Regions from separate parts of the Methylorubrum subtropicum genome, predicted to be linked through region 3. Evidence: predicted binding sites of a transcription regulator. Region 3 holds the regulator's gene; each other region holds the start of a gene.
What was found. Region 3 encodes PhoB, which activates phosphate uptake and scavenging genes when phosphate is short. Its sites were predicted from a motif close to TGTCATNNANCTGTCAT; they were not measured.
Positions count from the first base shown of each region.

Region 1: the regulator PhoB is predicted to act here: its motif matches at 1,450-1,466, upstream of AAHG03_RS09935 (acid phosphatase).
Region 2: the regulator PhoB is predicted to act here: its motif matches at 1,942-1,958, upstream of AAHG03_RS09305 (choice-of-anchor I family protein).

Region 1 covers NZ_JBBXMW010000005.1:208,910-212,182, reverse strand. Annotated here, with positions in the region: gene fhuF (siderophore-iron reductase FhuF) at 1-187, opposite strand, end outside; gene AAHG03_RS09935 (acid phosphatase) at 530-1,399, opposite strand; gene AAHG03_RS09930 (alpha/beta fold hydrolase) at 1,537-2,403, opposite strand; gene dapD (2,3,4,5-tetrahydropyridine-2,6-dicarboxylate N-succinyltransferase) at 2,602-3,273, opposite strand, start outside.
Region 2 covers NZ_JBBXMW010000005.1:76,182-79,454, reverse strand. Annotated here, with positions in the region: gene AAHG03_RS09305 (choice-of-anchor I family protein) at 1-1,761, opposite strand, end outside; gene AAHG03_RS09300 (hypothetical protein) at 2,219-2,488, opposite strand; gene AAHG03_RS09295 (DUF2778 domain-containing protein) at 2,855-3,273, shown strand, end outside.
Region 3 covers NZ_JBBXMW010000003.1:272,229-275,501, reverse strand. Annotated here, with positions in the region: gene AAHG03_RS06210 (carbohydrate porin) at 1-856, shown strand, start outside; gene phoB (phosphate regulon transcriptional regulator PhoB) at 1,018-1,722, opposite strand; gene phoU (phosphate signaling complex protein PhoU) at 1,902-2,615, opposite strand; gene pstB (phosphate ABC transporter ATP-binding protein PstB) at 2,683-3,273, opposite strand, start outside.

The sequences.
Region 1 (3,273 bases), on a different contig from region 3:
GATCGACCTGGGCCGGCAGTGCGGCCGGGAACGGCAGTTCGGGCGCGAGATGGAAGGCGTCGGGCAGGCCGGTTCCGGTGGCGAGGCTGAACCGCTCCGGCGGCAGCGCCAGCCCGAGCCGGGCGCCCGCGGCCAGCCCCGGCGCGATCAGCCCGGCGAACAGGTAGGCGCTCCACAGCGAGGCCACCGCCCGCCGCTCGCCGCCGGGATGCGCGTCGGCGAAGGTGGCGAGCGCATCCGACAGCCCACCGCAGGCGGCCTGCTCGGCGAGCGTCAGCGCGGCCGGATCGGAATCGAGCCGCAGCCGGCCGGCGAAGGGGGCGAAGGCTCCCTTCAGGGCGGTGTCGATATTGTTCTGGGTCGGAAGGGTCGAGGGGGTCAGAGGGAGGCGGGTCCACGCCGGCTGCCGTAGCGCCCGTGCTTCGGGCGGGCGCGCCTTAGCAGAATCCTGCGTCTGCGTCCCGTTTCAGAGCATCGGCCCGAGAACGGTGGCCGCCGGCTTTCGGACAAGCCGATGCGGCACAAGAATTTATAGCAGCGGCTGGCGGGCGGCGGCGTCCTCGCGGGCGCAGATCGCCGGATCGGGCTTGGGGCCGCCCGCGCTGAGTGCCCGCTTCAGGTCGGCCCTGGCCCGTTCGAGATCGGCGCGGAAGCCCGCATCGGCCAGCAGCACCGCGACGAGCGCCGAGGCGCCGGTGCGGGCCGCCACCACGTCGCTCAGCCAGTGGACGCCGCAGACCACCCGGCTCTCGCCGTAGAGCCGGCTGCGCACGAGGAGCGGCGTCGCCTTCTCAGGGATGAGGTTGGCCATGATCAGCCCGTAGGCCCAGCCCTGGCTCGCGTGGCCCGAAGGGTAGCTGTAGCTGTCGGCGAGTTCGGGCGAGCGCACCACGCAGATCGGCGCCTCGTTGCCGACGAAGGGGCGCAGGCGGCGGTAGCGGCGCTTGGCCTCGCGGGTGGCGCGCGCGATGTCGAGGCGGGCCCGGTCGAGCAGGCGCATCAGGTCGGGCACGCGGGTCTGGTCGAGCCGCTGGCCCAGCACGCAGGCGTAGTCTTCGAGAAGCGCCGCGCCGCCCTCGGCGACGTCGTCGGTGGCGAGCGCCCAGCGCGGCGTGCCCTGGTAGGCCCGCGTCGCGTTGAAGGCCGCCCGGTCGGCGGCCTCGGCCACCGAATGGCCGCCCGGCGGCGGCGGCAGGATCGCGACAAGGCTCGGCGCCGTCTCCTCGGTGAGATAGGCCTTCGGGCCGGGCGCGGACGGGTTCAGCTTGTCCTTGTCGAGCGAGGGCGCGGACTTTTCCGGCGGGGGGGCCGGTTGCGGCAGGGTTTGGGTCTGCGCGGCCAGGGGGGGGGCCAGCAGGACGGTCAGCAGGGCGGCGAGACGGACCGGCGGGCGGAGCATCGGACGAGGCACTCTCGGGAGTCGGATACTGGAGAAATCCGAAGCTCTCTATGATGGACGTGCGACAGCCATGTCACAGTCCTGCCATATGCCATCGGATGACAGCCTTTCTCGGGTGTCTCCATTGAACCGAGGGTTCAGGCGCGGATCGCGGCGGCCACCTCTTGCGAAAACTCCTCGTGCGGGCTGAGCGCGCCCGGCACCGTGCGGGCCTCGACGCCGCCGGCCACGATCAGCGCGTCCATCTCGGCCCCCGAGCGGCGCGGCGCCCGCTCCGGCCGCAGCACCCGCACCGGCGGCAGGTCGGGGCCGAACAGGCCCAAAAAATCCTCGCGCGTGGCGACCGGATCGAGCCCGCCGGTGACGAAGGCGGCGGTGCCGAAGCGCCCGTTGGTCTGGCGGGTGATGCGGTGCTTGGCCCGGATCACCTCCGGCGTCACGTGGGCGGCATCCGCGTAGACGTGGGCGCGCATCATCCGGCCGATGATCGGCGGGCTGATGTTGATGCGGTAGAGCGCTTCACCCACCAACGGCATCTCGACCGCGCGGCGGATGCGCCCGAACCAGCGGGCGCGCGCCGGCCCCATCGCGGTCGGCAGCGGCCCGCGCCAGGTCGGCGCCACCAGCACCAGCCGCCCGAACGCCTTTGGATGGCGCCGCGCGGCGGCCGCCAGATAGGGCGCGGCATGCCCCGCCGCGACCGCCACGGCGTAGGGGCCGGGGGCGGCGGCGAGCAGCGCGTCGAGGAAGGCGTGACAGGTCGCGGGCTCCAGCGGCACGCGGGCCCGCGCATGGGCGCCGAAGCCCGGCCAGTCGGGCACGAGGCAGCGATGGTCCGCGGCGAGTTCGCGGGCGAGCGGCCGCATCTCCTCCCGCGCCGAGATCGAGGACAGCGCCGGCAGCAGCAGCACGGCCGGCCCCTTGCCGATCTCCAGGCAGGGCGTCGGGACGGGATGGCCCGCGACGGTGAGGTCGAGGATGCGGGTGGTCAGAGCTTTTTCCATTCGACCGCTTCGCGTTGCCCTCTCACGCCGTCATTGCGAGCGATACGAAGCTGTGCCGCATCGGCTTTTTCCGAAAACCGGTGACCACTTTTCGGGCCGATGCTCGGGCGAAGCAATCCAGCGGCGCGACATCTCCGGAAAGTGCGGAGCGCTGGATTGCTTCGGCTCCGCCTCGCAATGACGGCGTAGCCGGCCCTCTCAGGTCCGCAGCAGCTCGTTGATGCCGGTCTTGGCGCGGGTGCCGGCGTCGACGCGCTTGACGATGACGGCGCAGTAGAGGCCGGGGCCCGGGGTACCGTCGGGGAGCGGCTTGCCCGGTGTCGTGCCGGACACCACCACGGAATACGGGGGGACGCGGCCGTAAAAGGTTTCGCCGGTGGTGCGGTCGATGATGCGGGTCGAGGCGCCGATATAGACGCCCATCGACAGCACCGAGCCCTCGCCGACGATAACGCCCTCGGCCACCTCGGCGCGGGCGCCGACGAAGCAGTTGTCCTCGATGATGACCGGGTTGGCCTGGAGCGGCTCCAGCACGCCCGCGATGCCGGCCCCGCCCGAGATGTGGCAGTTCTTGCCCACCTGGGCGCAGGAGCCGATGGTCACCCAGGTGTCGACCATGGTGCCCTCGCCGACATGGGCGCCGAGGTTGATGAAGCTCGGCATCAAGACCGCGCCGGGCGCAATGTAGGAGCCGCGGCGCACGAAGCAGCCCGGCACGGCGCGGAAGCCCGCGGCGCGGAACTCGGCCTCACCCCAGCCGGAGAATTTCGAGGGCACCTTGTCCCACCACGGCGACGAGCCGGGGCCGCCCTCGATCGGCACCATGTCGTTGAGGCGGAAGGACAAGAGCACCGCCTTCTTGAGCCACTG
Region 2 (3,273 bases), on a different contig from region 3:
GTCGGCGAATTCGGCGTTGATGTGCACGATGTCGAACTCCGCTCCCTGCCGCAGGCCGCCGGTGACCAGGACGTGGTCCAGCGTCTGGGAGTTGCCTTCAAAGACGTAGTCGTAGCGCTCGGCCTCAGGCAGCGAGTCCATGAGGTCGGACAGGATCGCGGTGCCGCCCGGCGTGTAGGTGGCCGTGGCATCGATCGGGTCGCTGCCCGGCACGGAATAGTCGGTGAGGCTCGCCTCGCCCTTCAGGACGCTCAGCGGCTGCTCGCCGGGGAACTCGTTGAGGTCGCCCACGACCATCACCTTGGCACCTGCGTCCCGCGCCAGCAGGCGATCGACGAAGCCGTTGACGGCCTGGGCTTGGGCGGCGCGCTGCACCTCGCCCGCGTTGAAGGGCGGTTGGTCTGAGCCGAGCAGGGGCGCGCTGCCGCCCTTCGAGGTGAAGTGGTTGTTCACCACCGTCACGGTCTGACCGTTGAAGGTGAAGTCGGCGGCGAGCGGCGGACGCGAGCCGAAGAAGGGGTTTTGGACGTCGGTCTGCTGGCTCGCGTCGGCGGCGGTCAGCGGGGCGCCGTCGGCGCCGATCGTGCGCAGGGAATCCTCGACGAGGCTGACTCGGTCGGTGCGGTAGACGAAGGCGGTGCGGATGTTGCCGCCCGGCTGGCCGCCGTTGGTACCGTCGCCGATGAACGGGTTGTCGATGAAGGCGTAGGTCACGCCCGCGGGTGCCGCCGCGTTGAGGGCGTCCACCAGCGCCTGGAGGGTCGCGGCGGCGCTGGTCAGCCCGTCGTTCGTCGGGCCGTTGCCGTCCTGCACCTCTTGGAGCGCGACGATGTCGGCGGCGTTGAGCGCGCCGAGGATCTCGGAGGCGACGCGCTCGAACCGGGCGGCGCCGTCGCTCGGGTCGAGGTTCTCGGCGTTGTAGCTCGCGACCAGCAGACGGCTGGCGGAGCCGAACAGGGTGCCGTCCTCGCGCGTCAGCGGGCTCGGCTCGGCGACCGTGTAGGCCTGCGTCGCGCTGACCTGATAGGTGCCGAACTCGTAGGTGACGATGCCGGTCACGTCGGAAAGCCGGGCGCCGACATCGACGGCGGGCGTGGTGAAGCCGCGCAGCAGGCCGGAATCGTCGTCGATCTGGATGCGCTCGGGGTTGAAGTCGCCGCCTGCCGCGTCGGTGTCGCCGAAGCTTAGGCTGCCGAGATCGGTCAGGAGGTTGCCCCGCGGGGTCAATCCGGTCGCGCTCGCGCCGTTGGCGGCGTCGCCGTCGTCCACGATCGTGAAGATTTCGCCGAAGCTGCTGGTCGGGCCGGTGGCGACGGGCGCCTTCACGGTCACCAGCATGCCCTCCAGGCTCTCGAAGAAGGCGACGCCGTCCGTGAGGTTCTCGGTTGGCGGCAGCAGTCCGCCCGCGCCGCCGATCTGGACGGGGGCGATGTCGGGGGCTTGCTCGGCCTGGGCCAGCACCTGCACCGAACCCGCGACGGTGGCGGAGAGCTGCGTCGTCGTGAGGCTGCCGCGCGCCGCCCCGCTCGGCAGGAACTCGCCGACGAGCCCGGTGGCCTCCACGAGCTGGCCGACCGTGACCGCGGGGGCCGTGCGGGTGAAGACGAACAGCCCGTCCGATGTGGCGGCGTTGCCGTCGCCGGTCGGGTCCTGGATGTAGAAGCCGTTCGAATCGACCGCGGTGACGACGCCGCTCGTCGTCACGCTGGTGCCGTTGACCGGCGAGGTCGCTCCCGAGCCCTGGATCTCATAGGTACGCACGAGCGTCATCCCCCTCTGAAGACGGCAAGATGAGCCGGCCAATTATTCGGTCCGGTCGTCGTGCAGCCTCGAAGTCCGCCAGATTTCGTATGACGTCCCGGATGATCGGCCGCGCATGACGGCGTCGTGCATCGCTCAAGCGGGACGCTTTTTGTTCAGGCTTTGCTAAAACAGCGGCTCGTGACAGGCATGTGAAACGCCGATCACGCTCGCATGACCGGTTCGGCGTGCGGCGACACCCGAGCCCGGTCGCGGCGGGCCCGGTTGCGGCACGAACGAAAACGGCGGGGCTCGCGCCCCGCCGTTCGAAACTCTCAAGATTTACGGCTCGGTCGTTACGAGCCGAGCAGCACGTTGGCCGAGCCGATCACCGTCATCGCCACGCCGCAGGCGAACACGCCGATCATGCCGTAGGAAAACGCCTTCATCATGTGATCTCCCATTCCCGAGGCGGCGATCAGCAGCGGTAGCCGCCGGAGACCTGACCGTACTGCTTGGTCGGGAAGTGCTGCTGGTTGGCGTTGCCCTCCGCCGCCGAGCTCATCGGGCAGCGGTCGTAGAGGGGGCCATCGGAGCCGTTGATCGAGCCCGTGGTCGTCACGTCGTAGGGAAGGGTCGAGGTGTAGCGTCCCTTCGGGGCGCCGGCATCGAAAGCCAGGGCGGACGAGGCCGGAGCAGCAACGCCGAGAACAATCGCGGCGACGGCGGCGGCAATACGGGTCTTCATGGTGATCGCGAAACTCCTTACGCAGTGATGCCGGACCATCCGACATCGTTTCGTCTTGCGTAAGTCGAATATAGGTACCGCTTGCCCGGCGTGACGTGCCGCGACGCACGCATCGGAGCGGATGAAATTCGAGGGCCGACCTTGCAACCTCGCCGGAGGGCGCAAATCCGAACGACGGCCGGCTCCGGGCCCGGTTGCGAGGCGAAAACCACCGGGCTTTTAGCTGCCATTAACCAAAATCCCGTTCAATGACGAAGGCTTAAGGTTATCCCTTTCCTAACGGCGAAGCCCTCCCGGGCCTCACCCGCGCGTCCGCGGGGGAGGGCGGGCGGCCGTGTGGGACCCCCGCGTTGCCGAGTACCCCGCATGGACATCGCCGCGCTCGTCCAGGGCCAGTCCGCCCGGCCCGTCCGCCGCCCCCGGCGCCGGCCCGGCCTCGCGGTCCTCGCCGTCACCGCGCTGAGCGGCCTCGCGCTCGCCGGCCTGCTGCGGCAGCGGGAGGCGCCCGCCCCGACCGAGACCGCGACGCTCCAGGCCGCCGCCGAGACGCCCGAGGCGAGCGAGGCATTGCCGGCCGCCGACCTCGCCTGGATGCTCGATCCCAACCCGACCCTCGACGCACCCGGCTTCGCGCCGCGCACCACGCTGTCGGCCTCCCTCGACACCGCCTTCCGGCCGCCTGAGCCGGTCGCGCCCGCGCCGCAGGTCGCCGAACTCGCCCCCGACATCGCCGCCCCGGCCGAGGCGCCCGCCCCAGTCGCGCGTCCCGCCGCCCGCCTCGCCCT
Region 3 (3,273 bases):
CGGCTTCGGCTGGCCGAATGTCGGCGCCGTGGTGATGCCGAGCGGTGGGCCGATCTATCCGCTCGCCACCCCGGCGATCCGGATGAAATACGTGCCGACCGACGCCCTTTCGTTCCAAGCCGCGATCTTCAACGGCGACCCGGCCGGCACGCCACGCGTCGACGACGGCACCGATCCGCAGCGACGCAACCGCCACGGCACGGATTTCCGCGTCAACGATCCGGCGCTGCTGATCGGCGAGGCGGCCTACGCCTACCCGTCGCTGCCCGGCACCACGGGCCTGCCCGGCACGGCGACGCTCGGCGCGTGGCATCATTTCGGCCGCTTCGACAGCCCGCGGCTCGACAGCGTGCAGGGGCGGCTGCTCGCCGACCCCGAGGCCAGCGGCATCGCCCGGCGCTTTCGCGGCGACAGCGGCGTCTACGCCATCCTCGACCAGACGATCTTCAACGAGCCCGGCGCGCCGGGGGAGGGCGCTTCGGCCTTCGTCCGGCTGTCAGCGGTGCCCGGAGACCGCAACCTGATCGACCTCTACGTGGATGCCGGCGTGGCCTACAAGGGGCTGATCCCGGGGCGCCCCAACGACACCGCGGGCCTCGGCGTGATCCACTCGCGCATTTCCCCGGCTGCCCGCGGCTTCGACCGCGACGCCGTCATCCTCGGCACCGGGACGGGCCCGATCCGCAGCAGCGAGACGGTAATCGAGGCGACCTATCAGGCCGAGATCGTGCCGGGCTTCACGCTCCAGCCGGACCTGCAATACGTGATGCGCCCCGGCGGTGGTTTGCCGGATGCCAGCGGGCGGCGCATCCGCAATGCGACGGTGATCGGGTTGCGGGCGACGGTGAACTATTGAGCGTCCGCTCGTCCCACCCATCCCCCTCATCCTGAGGTGCCGCGCAGCGGCCTCGAAGGAGGGCTCCAGTTCGCGCGCGATTCCTGGAGCCCTCCTTCGAGGCTACGCTACGCTTCGCACCTCAGGATGAGGGGGTTGGGTGGGAGGATACTTGCAAAAAACTAATCGGCGACCGCGAACATCTCGTCGAACGAATACCCCGAACCCCGCACGGTGCGGATCGGGTCGCTCTGGCGGGGGCGGTTGATGGCCTTGCGCAGGCGGCCGACATGGACGTCGACGGTGCGCTCGTCGATGTAGACGTCGTGGCCCCACACGCCGTCGAGCAGTTGCTCGCGGGAGAAGACGCGGCCGGGGCTCTGCATCAGGTATTCGAGCAGCTTGAACTCGGTCGGCCCGAGATGGATCTCGCGGCCCTGGCGGCGGATGCGGTGGCTCACCCGGTCGAGCTCGATGTCGCCCGCGGTCAGCATGTCGGCCACATGAGCGGGCTTGGAGCGGCGCAGGAGCGAGCGCACGCGGGCCAGAAGCTCCGGCACCGAGAACGGCTTGACCACGTAGTCGTCGGCCCCCGTCGAGAGGCCGCGGACCCGGTCGGCCTCCTCGCCACGGGCGGTCAGCATGATCACCGGCAGCCGCTCGGTCTCGCGGCGGGCGCGGATGCGGCGGCACAGCTCGATTCCCGAGAGGCCGGGCACCATCCAGTCAAGCAGGACGAGGTCGGGGGTGGTCTCGTGCAGGCGAAGGTCCGCCTCGTCGCCGCGGACCGCCACGTCCACCACGAAGCCCTCGGCTTCGAGGTTGTAGCGCAGCAGCATGGTCAGCGATTCCTCGTCCTCGACGATCAGGATGCGCGCGCTCGTCATCGAACGTTGTCCCATTCGCATGGTTTGCCGAGAACCTCTCCGATCACCGCAACGGTGACCGAGGCGCGCGCGGGAATCCAGTCCCGCGCGCCAAGTCTACCCTGCAAACAGCGTCTCACGTCGGCCCCCGCGCGCGCCGATACACGGGTCGCGCGAAGACCAGGCAGGTTCAAGTCTACTCAGGCGCCCGGCTGGACGGTGGCGTAGTTCGAGGCGTCGTTCTTCGGGCGCTCGGTCGTCGGCACCTCGCCGGTGGCGAGATACTGGATCGTCTCGGCGACGTTGGTGGTGTGGTCGCCGATGCGCTCGACGTTCTTGGCACAGAACAGCAGGTGCGTGCAGAACGAGATGTTGCGCGGGTCCTCCATCATATAGGTCAGGAGTTCGCGGAACAGCGAGTTGTAGAGCGCGTCGATGGCGCCGTCCCGCTCCCACACGTCGTGGGCGGCGGCCGTGTCGCGGCTGGCATAGGCGTCGAGCACGTTCTTGAGCTGCTCTTGCACGAGGTCGCTCATGTGTTGCACGCCGAGCACGATCTTCTGCGGCTGGGCCTGATCGCTGATCGCGACGACGCGCTTGGCGATGTTCTTGGCGAGATCGCCGATCCGCTCGAGGTCGCCCGCGACGCGGATGCCGGAAATGGTCTCGCGCAGGTCGATGGCGAGCGGCTGGCGCCGGGCGATGAGCAGCACCGAGCGCTCCTCGATCTCGCGCTGGAGCGTGTCGAGGCGCTTGTCGGCGACGATGACGGCCTGGGCCAAAGTGGTGTCGCGGCGCACCAGCGCCTCGGTGGCTTCCGCCAGCATCTTCTCCGCGACGCCGCCCATCTCGGCGATGGAGCGGCGCAGGTTCTCGAGGTCGTTGTCGTAGGAGGAAACGATATGCTCGGGCATGATCTCGAACTCTCCGGTGGAGCCGATCCGTCGCGACGAACGCGTCACGACACGAAGTGGGGACGGATCAGCCGAAGCGGCCGGTGATGTAGTCCTGGGTCTGGCGCTTGGCCGGGTTCATGAAGATCTTCGAGGTCGCGTCGAACTCGATCAGCTCGCCGAGATACATGAACGCGGTGAACTGCGAGATGCGGGCGGCCTGCTGCATGTTGTGGGTCACGATGACGATCGTGAACTCGGAGCGCAGCTGCTCGATCAGCTCCTCGATGCGGCCGGTGGAGATCGGGTCCAGCGCCGAGGTCGGCTCGTCGAACAGGATGACCTCCGGGCGCTGGGCCACGGTGCGGGCGATGCAGAGACGCTGCTGCTGGCCGCCGGACAGGCCCATGCCGGACTGCTTGAGCTTGTCCTTCACCTCGTCCCACAGGGCGGCCTTGCGCAGGGACTCCTCGACGCGGACGTCCAGCTCGGCCTTGGGCAGCTTCTCGTAGAGGCGCAGGCCGAAGGCAACGTTGTCGTAGATCGACATCGGGAACGGCGTCGGCTTCTGGAACACCATGCCGACCCGCGAGCGCAGCTCGTTGAGATCGATTTTCGGGTCGAGCACGTTCTGGCCGTCGAGCAGGATCTGCCCTTCCGCGCGCTGCTCGGGATAGAG